DNA from 3 places in the Cytobacillus gottheilii genome. Region 3 is predicted to be linked to each of the others. Evidence: riboswitches for the same ligand, from Rfam matches in the RefSeq annotation. Region 3 holds a riboswitch; each other region holds the start of a gene.

Region 1 (4,229 bases), 680 kb from region 3:
AGATATAAAAATGAATATCAGATCGAATAGGAGAAAGTGCATTGGGGAAAATCAAGAAATTTAATTTTAAGCTGGCTGCAAAAATAAATTTGATTGTTATATCAATCATTGTGATTCTGTCAGCAGTTATTGGGTTTGTTGCAAATCATGAGGTATCAATAGGGATTAAAGAATTTGCAACAGAGAAAGCAAAGGGAGATTTAGGTTTAGCTTATCGATATATCGACAATACGTACCCAGGTGATTGGGAAGTTAAAGGAAATGATTTATATAAAGGGTCTGCAAAAATAAATGAAAACTTTGAAATAGTAGATGTGATAGGGAAAGATACGGGCGACACTGTAACCATCTTTCTTAAAGATACCCGTGTAACGACAAATGTCATGATCGATGGAGAGCGTGCGATTGGTACCAAAGCTTCTTCTGAGGTAGTGGACACTGTCATAAATAATGGAGAAAGTTATTATGGTGAAGCAAATGTGGCAGGGAATATGTATCAAACGGCCTATATGCCCATCCATTCTTCATCGGGTGAAGTGATTGGGATCTTTTATGTTGGTGCTTCAGAAGAAATAATTAATCAAATACTATCTTCTTTCCTAACAAAATTCACCATTGTTTTATTGATTATAATAGCCTTAGCTGTTGCGATCGTTTATCTATTCACATCTAAAATGAAAAAGAGACTTGCCATTATGACCAAAGCTCTTGAAAGGGCTGGTAATGGGGACTTTACGACGAAAGTTCAGGATCATTCAAAAGATGAGCTTGGTTCCTTAGCTGTGAGCTACAACCACATGTCTCAAAATCTTAAAACGATGGTAGATGAAGTTATTCAAACATCAGAACAACTAGCTTCCTCGTCGGAACAGTTAACTGCAAGCTCAGAGCAAACGAGCATTGCCACAGAGACGATTACAGAATCAATTCAACAAGTAGCGAATGGAGCCGAACAATCAACGGAAAATGTGCAAGAAAGTGCTTTAGCTCTTGAAGAAGTTGCAAAGGGCATACACTCAATTGCTGAAAATGCTTCAGCAGTCTCAGAAGTCAGTACGCTTGCTGCTGAAAAAGCCAAAGAGGGCGGTTTATTTGTCAGTAATACAGTAATGCAAATAAATGAGATAAACTCATCTGTTTTAGCAAGCGGAGAGGTCATAAAAACACTTGAAATACGATCCCAGGAAATTGAGAAAATAACGAAAGCGATCACTGACATCGCGGATCAAACAAATTTACTGGCATTAAATGCAGCAATAGAGGCTGCTAGAGCAGGAGAGCATGGAAAAGGATTTGCTGTCGTTGCAAATGAAGTAAGAAAACTTGCTGAACAATCTCAAAGCTCTTCTTCGCAAATCTCTGCACTGATTAAAACAATACAAGCAGATATGGAGCAGTCTAACAAGTCCATAGAACAAGTAACTCTGGATGTGAAAAAAGGGTTAGCAGTTGTAAATCAGACGAGCGAAAACTTCAAGGAAATACTTGATTATATGGGGCGATTAACAGAGCAAACGAATGATATGGCAGCTACTTCTGAACAAATATCGGCTAGTACACAAGAAGTGTCAGCAACCGTTTCTGGGATTATTAACGTATCAGAACAGACATCTTCCCATTCACAAAACGTGGCAGCTTCCGCAGAGGAACAGCTTGCATCAATGGAAGAAATAGCTGCTTCATCAGCAGCACTATCCAATTTAGCAGATGATCTAAAAGTGGTTGTCAGCAGGTTTAAAGTCTAGTGTTTGAATGTGAAAAATGAATAGTTTAGATTTCTACATGAAAATAATTTATTTGTCTAGAAGGTAATAGGTAAATTACTTAATATTTAGAGAGTAGAATTAATTTATTGACAATTGTATGAATTTAATTTATTATCCTTATTAAATAAATGAAAAATTGAATATTTTCTTCTTATCCAGAGAGGTGGAGGGACTGGCCCTTTGAAGCCTCGGCAGCAGGTTCTTGTGAACACTGTGCCAATTCCAGCAAGCGTAATGCTTGAAAGATGAGAAGAGGGTTTATAAAACTCTCTTCTTAGGAGGAGAGTTTTTTCATTGTTTATTAATCCTACTTAAGTTATAGGAAAAGTAGATAATTAATTGTCAGAGGGGCGAAGAGAGATGAAATATGGTTTTTGGCTGCCGATATTTGGAGGATGGCTGCGTAATGTAGAAGATGAACAAATGCCTGCAACTTTTGATTATGCAAAAAATGTGATTCAAAGTGCTGAGCAATGGGGATATTCCACAACATTAATCGCGGAATTATATTTAAATGATATTAAAGGGCCAGAGCATGATTCGCTTGAAGCCTGGTCTACGGCAGCTGCTCTTGCCGCGGTTACTGAGAAAATTGAAATTATGACGGCGATCCGCCCTGGTTTTCATAATCCTGCCGTTGCAGCAAAAATGGCAGCCAATATTGATCACATCAGCAACGGTCGTTTTACTCTTAATGTAGTATCTGCCTGGTGGGCAGAAGAGGCGCGCCAATATGCTGGAATTTTCACCGAACATGACGAGCGCTATGCCCGTACCGAGGAGTTTATTGATGTCTTAAAAGGGTTATGGACAGAAGAAACCTTCCAATATTCTGGCCAATTTTACGATTTAAAAGATACAAAGCTTGCGCCAAAGCCTGTTCAAAGACCAAATCCGATTCTTTATGCAGGCGGGGAAAGTGAAAAAGGCAAGCAAACCATTGCCGAAAAATGTGATGCCTATGTGATGCATGGCGGAACGGTTGAAGAAATACAGCAAAAAATTGCTGATATGAAGGCAAGACGTGCCCAAACTGGCAATGAGCCTTTTAGTTCATTCGGGATGGCCGCCTATGTGATTTGCCGTGATACAGAAGAAGAGGCTTTTGCTGAACTTGAAAAGATCACAACAGTAAAGGATTCAAGTGCATATGCCGGCTTTAAAGATTTCACGACGAAATCACAATTAGAACAGCAGATTCAGCTTCAGGATTACTCTGTTTCCAACCGTGGCTTGCGTCCAAATTTAGTAGGAACACCTGAGCAAATTGCCGAGCGAATTCTGCAATATGAAGAAAAAGGTTTAGACTTGCTGCTATTGCAATTTTCACCTCAATTAGAGGAAATGGAACGATTTGCAAAACAGGTTATGCCATTAGTTGAGCAAAAACGCAGTTTAATAAAAAACTAGAAAGGGGTCCCGAACATGACCAAAGTATATGTAATCCATGAAAATAGTGAGTGGACCGTCCACTTAACCAATAGACTAGAGGAGCTTGGTGTTCCTTATGAAGAATGGCATTTAGACGAAGGAACACTGGATTTATCTTCAGAACCGCCGGAAGGAATATTCTACAGCAGAATGAGTGCTTCTTCTCATACACGTGACCACCGTTTTGCCGCTGAATTTTCCGGACAGGTATTAGCTTGGCTGGAAGCGCATGGACGTATTGTACTGAATGGCACAAGTGCGCTAAAGCTTGAAGTCAGCAAGGTTCTGCAATACCTGGAGTTAGAAAAATCTGGTGTCAAAACACCAAAAACGATTGCAGCGGTTGGAAAACAGCAGATTTTAAAAGCAGCAGAAGCTTTCGCAGGACAGCCGTTTATCACGAAGCATAACCGTGCCGGCAAAGGTTTGGGTGTGCAATTATTCCAGAGTATTGACGCTCTGAAAGCATATGTCGAGGGACCAGCATTTGAAGAGCCTGTTGATGGAATTACCCTTATTCAGGAATATATTCAATCGCCAGAAAGCTACATCACCCGCTGTGAATTTGTCGGAGGCCAATTTGTTTATGCTGTTCGGGTGGATACATCAGAGGGCTTCGAACTATGCCCGGCTGATGCCTGCCAGATTGGAGACTTATTCTGTCCAGTAGGAGATGAGGTTGAAGAGAAGCCTAAGTTTCAAATCATTGAAGGCTTTGATGATGATATCATAGGAAAATATAAAGACGTGTTGGGGAGAAATGATATTCAAGTGGCTGGTATTGAATTTATCAAAAACGCTGACGGCGACATTTACACCTATGATATTAATACAAACACCAACTATAATTCCGATGCAGAAGCAAAAGCAGGAAAATATGGAATGCTGGAACTGGCATCGTTATTGAAGAAGACACTGGAAGAACACTACTCAGTATCAGTAAATATATAAGTTGGAAGGGACTGGGGCATAAGTATTTATTACGACTAAGATCCGAATGGTTAGGAGGTAAATCTTTCTAATCATTCGGTT
Region 2 (4,229 bases), 1.3 Mb from region 3:
GGAACCATTTCAACTAATTCAAGGTTTTTCGGATTATCGGTTACTTGAGTTAAGTTGCCGTTAGAATTAAAATCTTCTGGCAGTCCGATTAATCCGGCATCTTCAAGTAGCATTAATGCACGTCCTTGATTCGATGCATCATTCGGAAGTGCAATTTTAGCACCATCAGGAATATCATTAACGTCTTCGTATTGGTCAGAATAGATACCCATCGGAGCCAGAACTGTTGTAGCAATTGGAACAAGGTCTAAATTATGCTCTTCAATAAAAACATCAAAGTAGGCAACCGTTTGGAATGCGTTTAAATCTAATTCATTTTCTGCAAGTGCTGTGTTTGGTGCTACGTAATCAGAGAAAGACACGATTTCGATGTCAATGCCTTCCTTTTCTGCCTTTTCAGCAATAAAATCCCAAGTTCTCGTATCCGTGCCGCTAATTCCGATTTTCACCGTTTCCGAACTGTCGCTGGAGCAGCCTGCTGCAAAACCCGCAAATGCTAATAATATGCTTGATAGTATAAGTTTTTTCATGATGTATTTCCTCCTAAATTATCTTCGTCTAATTTTTTTAGCTGTAAAATTCCCTAAGCTTTGTAACCCTTGCACAATGACCACAAGAATGGCTACAGTGATCATCATTGTAATTTCATCAAAACGCTGATATCCATATGTAATGGCTAAATCGCCAATACCGCCGGCGCCAACTGCTCCTGCCATTGCTGTTGCCCCTACAAGCCCGATGGTTGCGATGGTGAGCGCAAGGACGAGGGAGCTTAGAGCCTCAGGTAGCAGAAATTTAGAAATGACCTGCCATGGAGTAGCGCCCATTGCTTCAGCAGCTTCAAGAACGCCTGGGTCAACCTCCAACAAAGAGTTCTCTACCAATCTCGCAATATATGGCCCAGCATAAAAGACAAGAGGTACAATTGCAGCTGCTGTTCCAATAGATGTGCCAACAATTAGCCTTGTCACTGGAATAAGCGCAACCAATAAAATAATGAATGGTACTGAACGGAAAATATTAATGATTCCATTTAAAATATTAAAGACAGGCAAGTTTTGAAGCAGATGACCTTTTCTCGTGACAACCAGCAAGATACCAAGAGGCAGTCCAAGCAGGGTTGAAAACAAAAGTGAAAAAGTGACCATTTGAATCGTTTCAATCAGTGCTTCGATAATTTGATCTGTATTAGCTAGCATGTTCATTCACCTCCTTAATGCTTATATCCTTTTCTTGGATATAAGTTAAGGTGCGGGCAATTTCTTTTTCGTCACCTTGGAACTCTACAATTAAGTTGCCAAACGGAGTTCCCTGCAATTCTGTAATATTGCCAAAAAGGACATTAATATGAATATCAAATTTCTTGGAAATTTCCGATAATAGCGGCTGTCCAGCTTTGTTTCCGACAAAATTTATGCGGAAGATTTTTTGCATGCCTGCGTGCTGCTGAATCAGTTCCTTGATCGATTCTGGAAGCTGATCATTCATGACCGTGCTGACGAAATTTCTGGCTGTTGATGTAGTTGGAGAAGAGAAGACGTCAAAAACAGTTCCTTCTTCAATAATTTTTCCGGCTTCAATGACGGCAACCCGATCACATATTTCTCTAATAACAGACATTTCATGGGTAATGATTAAAATAGTAATGTTGTATTCTTTATTTATTTTTTTCAAAAGCTGTAAAATAGAGCTTGTTGTCTGCGGGTCCAGTGCAGATGTTGCTTCGTCACATAGCAATATGGAAGGCTGGGTTGCTAAGGCTCTCGCAATACCAATTCGCTGCTTTTGTCCGCCTGAAAGCTGATCAGGGTAATTATCTGCCTTGTCAGCTAAACCGACAAACTCAAGCAGCTCGTGTACACGTTTTTTTATTTGGTCTTTTGGTGTATTCACTAAAGTAAGCGGCATTGCTACATTGGCAAAAACAGTTTTAGAGTTTAATAGATTAAAATGCTGAAAAATCATGCCGATATTCTTCTTAACATTTCTGACCTCTTTGACAGACAGGGAAGTAAGGTCGTGTCCATCTACAATGACATGACCAGATGTCGGACGTTCAAGCAGGTTCACACAGCGAATGAGCGAGCTTTTACCTGCACCGCTAAAACCGATGACACCAAATATTTCTCCTTTATTGATTTTTAGGTCGATACCGTTAAGCGCAGCAACCTGCTGTCCGCCACTTTCGTATACCTTTCTGAGCTGCTGAAATTCAATCAAACTTTTCATCTCCATTTCCGTTGTGTTTCATAAGAAAAGCGCAAGCGCCTTAGCTCCTTTTAAAATAAAAAAGTCTCCTTCTTGAAAGAAAGAAGGAGACCTGCAAAAAAATACTGCAATCCGTTCTCCTTATCTTCCAAGCTGTTCTGCTTGCTGGATTTGGCACAGCCTCTCAGGAGGAAGCCGCTGCCGAGGTGTCATAGGGCCAGTCCCTCCGCCTCTCTAGATAAGAATATTATTTAGTTAAAATAAAAACCCTCTTCTAAAATAAGAAGAGGGCAATAAATAATAAACGTCATGACCTCTTCTTATCTTTCAAGCCGTGCTTGCTGGAGTTGGCACAGAATTAAATTCCGCTGCCGAGGTGTCATAGGGCCAGTCCCTCAACCTCTCTTGATAAGAAGTGTGTTCGTATTTTGTTTTTTTAAAACTTGATTATTAATTTAACGCATTAAATCATAGATGTCAAACATTTTTTAAAATAGTATATTTTTTATTTTGAAATAGTAAGTGATAAACTTTCCGGATGTTACATTACTATTCCTTTCATTCTATTTCCTATTCCTCGAAATATTCTTTAATTTCTTTTTCATTTGATCCATTAAAATAAGGGTTTTGTTCTGTTGCGTCTTTCTCGTCTAAATTCGTGCGAATGACTAGTGATGGACTTGAAGAATGCTTTGCAATTATTCGATCATCCAGCTTAGTGAACGACGGCAGCTTATTATTCCCGATGTTTTTGTTATCCATTGTAACACCTCCTTGTGTTAGCTTTGCTAACAGATACGTAAAATATCCATGCGAGGTTTTGGTTTTATCATAAGAAAAAAAAGGTAAGATAGTATTAAGTTATTTACCAAGGAGTGCTTTGGGGGGAAGAGGTTTGAGTATGTTTGATACGATATTAGATATTATAGACGATAAAGGTCCCATCTCAATGCCTGAATTATGTGATGAGATAAATGATAAGAATGGAAAAGCAGATATAGGGCAAAGTGTACAAATAGCTGACGTAGAGGCAGTCATTACGCGAAAAAAAGATTTATTCAAAGTTCAAGATGGATCTATAATGATTGATCCAAATAAAGATCCCATTCGATTGCGTGTTTCTTTAGGGGGTCATCCAGGGCCTTGGTATAAAATTAATATAGATTTTGCACAACAGCATTTTCATTATTTTGAGTGGCATTTGAGCAGGCATTCTAATACAAAAATACTTCCTAAAAGAGCAGGGAATCTTGCAGCGTTTAAAAGGCAAATGTATCGTTACTGCATATGGAACTGGTTAGAATTTTATGAAGACGATGGTTTAAGGTTAGAAGATACGTATTGGGATGTAAAACTTGAGACTAAAGGCAAAATATACAAAATGAAGGGTAACGATTCTTATCCGAAGGAATGGGCAAACTTCTGTATATCCTTGTCAAAATTGATCGGAAAGAGAATTTGTTAAGCTCCTATTTCTATTCATCAATCAAAATTGGCTGAGACATCATTAGAAATTCCAGCGAAACACAGCTTACATATTTAGTTCCGCACTATTCAAACTCGTAATGCAGACTTTGAATAAGTGCGGTTTTTTCTTGATAGAGGACCGCTATGCTTATTAATTATTAAAGCTGGTGGAGCTTAGCTTGATTAGTCTGCATCAAGAACCCGCAGTATAAATGCTTCATTTATGGCATCAATGAATAGACAATATTCATGCTCACAATCTACATTGAGCAGCAGCTGCAGCTCTTTCGGAATATATATTGCCCCGCCTTCGGTAATAATTCTTTTATTATTTGTTGTACCTGTCCGCGCTTTTTGAATAACCACCTGTTTCTTTGCATACGTAAGTTCAGCAAGCTTGCCGGGCAGCAGGCCGAACTCTTTTCGCCATTTACTTGGAAGCTGAATTTTACCTGTCTTGCTAAAATTTTTGCATTTATAAATATCAGGCATAGATGATCATCTCCATTTTGTTCATATATACCCTATTTCACCAATTCATAGATTAGAAACAT
Region 3 (4,229 bases):
CTTCCAATAAAGCTGTTTCTATGAGCCTGGAAATATACGGTGCTGTATAAATAACAAGCGGAACAATAACTCCTTGGACTCCGATCGTTGTCCCGACGATAAATCTGGTAAAAGGCAGAATAAAGAATAGTAAAATAATAAAGGGCACAGAACGAATAATGTTAATGATTAAATTTAAGCCGCCATACACCCATTTGTTATGCAGCGATTGGCCAGGCCTTGTTAGAACAACGAGAATGCCGAGGGGCACACCAATTAAAATGGAAAATAAAAGTGAAACACCGACCATTTGGAAAGTCTCTACGACTGCCTTGCCGATAATCGGCAGCCACTGATCTGTAAATTGCTGAAATCGATCCATTTTGTTATCCCTCCAATTCCTCTACATTTACTCCATGCTCTTCTAAATAGCTGAGAGCAGCGGCAATATCCTGCTTTTCACCGAGCAAGTGGATACTTATATTCCCGACAATTCCGTTTTTCAATTCAATGATATTAGCGGTTAGTATATTGGGTTTTACATTAAATTTTTGACTCATGAGCGCCAGCAGCGGCTGTCCCGTCGATTCGCCTAAAAAAGTAAGTCTGAGCACATTTCCTGATAACTTTAACTGCTGAATAAGCGAGGATGAAAGCTTGCGCTGTGCGATCGTGTTTAAAAACTTTTTGGTCGTTGGATATTGCGGATTGGAAAACAATTCAATGGCTGTTCCCTGCTCGATAATACTGCCTTGTTCCATCACATATACATAATCACATATTTTTTGAATGACGTTCATTTCATGTGTAATGAGCAGAATGGTAATGCCCAGCTCTTTATTGATTTTTAAAAGCAGCTCGAGAATCGAATCTGTTGTTTCCGGATCAAGCGCACTTGTTGCTTCATCGCTTAGCAGCAGCTCAGGTTCTTGGGCCAGGGCTCTGGCTATGGCGACCCGCTGCTTTTGTCCTCCTGATAACTGACTTGGATAAGCATTCACTTTATCTGCTAAACCCACAATCTCTAAATATTTTTTTACTCGATCGCCGACTTCTTTCTTCTGGATGCCAATTAATCTTAAAGGAATGGCAATATTATCATAGACAGTTGCCGTTTTTAATAAATTGAACCCTTGAAAAATCATGCCGATTTTCTTTCTTTTTTCACGTAGATTCTGCTCTGATAAGGAAGTGAGATCTTCTCCTCCAATAATCACCCTGCCCGAGGTTGGGTTTTCGAGCAGATTTACACAGCGGATTAATGTACTTTTACCAGCACCGCTATAGCCGATTACTCCATGGATTTCTCCTGTCTTCACTTCAATATTGGCATTCCGAACTGCTTCAATATCTCCTTTTTTTCCTGAAAAAGTTTTCGAAATATTTTCCAATACAATCATGCTGTACCTCCTTCAAATCTGATCAGCCATTCGATAGATATAATGTGTGACCGTCTTTGTTTGCAGAATGGTGCTCGCGTCCCTTGCAGCGGGAGCGAGCATCCTTCTTTCATTGGAATCTAGATTAAAAGATTATTCCTCCCAGCTTGGAAGAACAGATCCTTGAAATTCTTCTTCAATAAATTTTTTCACTTCTTCTGACTGATAGGCATTTCTGAGCTTTTCAAGGACAGGGTCGTTTTCATTTTCTGCCCGAACAACTAAATAGTTCACATATGGAGAATTCGATGATTCTAGGAGGATGGAATCCTCTTTCGGATTAAGTCCTGCTTCTAAGGCAAAGTTTGTGTTAATCGCAGCAGCATCCAGCTCGCTTAATTGTTTTGGAATTTGCGCTGCATCCAGTTCAATAAACTCGAATTCTTTTGGATTCTCTTCTAAATCATAAATAGTTGCCGTTTCTCTTTTATCCTCAATCAGTTTGATCAGACCCGCTTCTTCTAAAATAAATAAGGCACGTGAACCGTTTGTCGGATCATTTGGCAAACCAATCTTGGCTCCATTCGGCAGATCCTCAATACTTCCAAATTTATCTGAATACACGGCCATTGGATTTAAAATCGTTTTTCCTACCTTTACTAGATCTGTATTATGATCCTCATTAAATTGATTTAAAAAAGGTTCGTGCTGATAGCTGTTTACATCTAAGTCACCTTCTGCAAGCGATGTATTAGGCAGAACATAATCTGTAAATACTTTTAATTCAAGCTCTAATCCATCTTCTGCTGCAACCTCTTTAACCTTTTCAACAATTTGTTCATGCGGTCCAGCTGTAACGCCAATTAATAGTTTTTCTTCACTAAGCGGCTCTGCCTCATCTCCAGAGGCACTGTCACTCCCACAGCCTGCTAAAAATCCAGTTAATAAAATTGATGATAAGATGATTGCCCATTTTTTCATGTTCGTTCCTCCTAAAGTAATTTTTATAAATAAAAATGCCTCTCTTTCAAAAGAAAGAGAGGCATAAGCATACAAAGATACGCTTCCTCTCTTATCTTCCAAAACACAAACGTGTTTTGCAGGATTTAGCACCAATTCATTCTGTTGAATGAACGGTTGCCGAGCTTCACAGGGCCAGTCCCTCAGCTACTCTTGATAAGAGATCAATCAAGTATATTTAATTTTTGGTAACCTTATTGGTAAAATCTACATGAACCATTAATGAATGTCAATATCTTTTTTTTCAAAAAATTAAAACTTAATATATACTAGTTAGAAATATATGCGAGAGGGAGAAAAGTATGACTCATACTGTACGTGCACATTTTGCTGAAGGTTTTGAGGGAAAAACGGTTGTTGCCCGGCTGCTGCCTGGTACAGATTTACTTTCTGGAATTGAAGAGGTCTGCAGAGCAAATCAGATGAAATATGCTACAATCAGCAGCTGTTTTGGCAGTCTTAAAAAAGCTGGTTATGTATACTTGGTGGAAAAGCCCGAGACAAATATCGGTGCTGGCTACGGAGAGCTTATCAGCCGGAATGGTCCAATTGAATTTCTGAATGGAACGGGAATTGTCTGTCAAAGAGATGATCAATTTGAAACCCATATACACGGAACCATGTGTGACCACAACGGTGCCGTCTTTGGCGGTCATTTAATCAAAGGCGAAAATAAAGTGTTAACCGTTGATCTCGTTTTAAAGGAAATCAAAAATATGACCGTTTTGAGGAGCTTTGATTCTGAAACAGGCGGATATCAATTATATCCGTTAGAAAAAGGAAAGACAGAGCCAGCCTTTCTGGAGCTTAATAGTGAAAAATGAATCTTATAAATTAGGTTACTAATAGAACAAAAAGCTGCCTTGACGGCAGCTTTTTTCTTAGCTTATGACTCCTGTGGTGCCGGCAAGCTACCCTTATCATCATCTGGCTCACTTGCATACAGCTTTCTGCTTGGTAACGCAATAGACACATCTTCATTTTCAAGAATCTCAATCAATCTAAAATTAATCTCTTCTTTCACTCGTAAATGCTCGTCCCAAGCCGTTGATTTTGTAAAGAAATAGATGAAAACTTCATAGCCATTTTCCTGATATTTGTCAAAGCGGACAAGGATTGAGTCAGGGTGCACTTCGCTATGACCTTTAATTTCCTCTTCCATTTGCCGCACGACTTTTAATAGTTTGGCTTTCGGTGTTTCATAAGAAATTTTAATATTAAAGCTTACTTGGCGTTTCCCCATTTTACTCCAATTGGTGATCGACTCATTTGCTAACGTATTATTCGGAACAGTTACGATCGCATCTGCAAATGTACGGACCTTGGTACTCCGGAAAGTAATATCCTCTACGGTTCCTTCCACACTCGGCGTCATGATCCAGTCACCGATCGTAAACGGCTTTTCAGTAATTATAATAAAACCGCCGAACAGGTTTCCGATTGCATCCTTTGCAGCAAACGCAATTGCCACACCACCCAGGCCAAGCCCAGCGATAAATCCTGTTACATCATATTCAAATTCCTGTGCAATGATGGTAATACTGATCGCAACAATTATGATTCGAATAGCTTTCGACATAAACGGAATTAAAATATCATCAATTTCTAATTTAAACCGGTTCTTTACTTTGGCAAAGAAAATCGATGATGCTGAAGCTAAGTTATATAAGCCCCAAGTAATTAGGACGATCACTGACGCAGAAATAAAACTGTCAAAGAAACCATCTGGAGCTGGCCGAAATGGAAAATATCTAGACGCAATTTCAATACCTATTATGATAAACAACCATTGCAGCGGCTTCTCAAACGACACGAAAATATGCCTTAACATATCGGTTGGCGCCTTGTTGC

The links. Region 3 has a riboswitch for S-adenosylmethionine ahead of J1899_RS19115 (MetQ/NlpA family ABC transporter substrate-binding protein). Riboswitches for the same ligand answer to the same signal wherever they lie in the genome.
Region 1: it holds a riboswitch for S-adenosylmethionine, as region 3 does, so the genes downstream of both, J1899_RS15610 (LLM class flavin-dependent oxidoreductase) here and J1899_RS19115 (MetQ/NlpA family ABC transporter substrate-binding protein) in region 3, are expected to answer to the same signal.
Region 2: it holds a riboswitch for S-adenosylmethionine, as region 3 does, so the genes downstream of both, J1899_RS12515 (methionine ABC transporter ATP-binding protein) here and J1899_RS19115 (MetQ/NlpA family ABC transporter substrate-binding protein) in region 3, are expected to answer to the same signal.

What each region holds. Positions count from the first base shown of each region.
Region 1 is NZ_CP071709.1:3,142,314-3,146,542, reverse strand. It holds gene J1899_RS15615 (methyl-accepting chemotaxis protein) at 42-1,745, shown strand; SAM riboswitch class I at 1,915-2,018, shown strand; gene J1899_RS15610 (LLM class flavin-dependent oxidoreductase) at 2,127-3,176, shown strand; gene J1899_RS15605 (ATP-grasp domain-containing protein) at 3,192-4,148, shown strand.
Region 2 is NZ_CP071709.1:2,537,413-2,541,641, reverse strand. It holds gene J1899_RS12525 (MetQ/NlpA family ABC transporter substrate-binding protein) at 1-530, opposite strand, end outside; gene J1899_RS12520 (methionine ABC transporter permease) at 549-1,199, opposite strand; gene J1899_RS12515 (methionine ABC transporter ATP-binding protein) at 1,189-2,220, opposite strand; SAM riboswitch class I at 2,347-2,453, opposite strand; SAM riboswitch class I at 2,526-2,623, opposite strand; gene J1899_RS12510 (hypothetical protein) at 2,779-2,970, opposite strand; gene J1899_RS12505 (hypothetical protein) at 3,104-3,673, shown strand; gene J1899_RS12500 (hypothetical protein) at 3,859-4,167, opposite strand.
Region 3 is NZ_CP071709.1:3,825,304-3,829,532, forward strand. It holds gene J1899_RS19105 (methionine ABC transporter permease) at 1-361, opposite strand, end outside; gene J1899_RS19110 (methionine ABC transporter ATP-binding protein) at 366-1,379, opposite strand; gene J1899_RS19115 (MetQ/NlpA family ABC transporter substrate-binding protein) at 1,512-2,339, opposite strand; SAM riboswitch class I at 2,428-2,541, opposite strand; gene J1899_RS19120 (PPC domain-containing DNA-binding protein) at 2,681-3,202, shown strand; gene J1899_RS19125 (mechanosensitive ion channel family protein) at 3,265-4,229, opposite strand, start outside.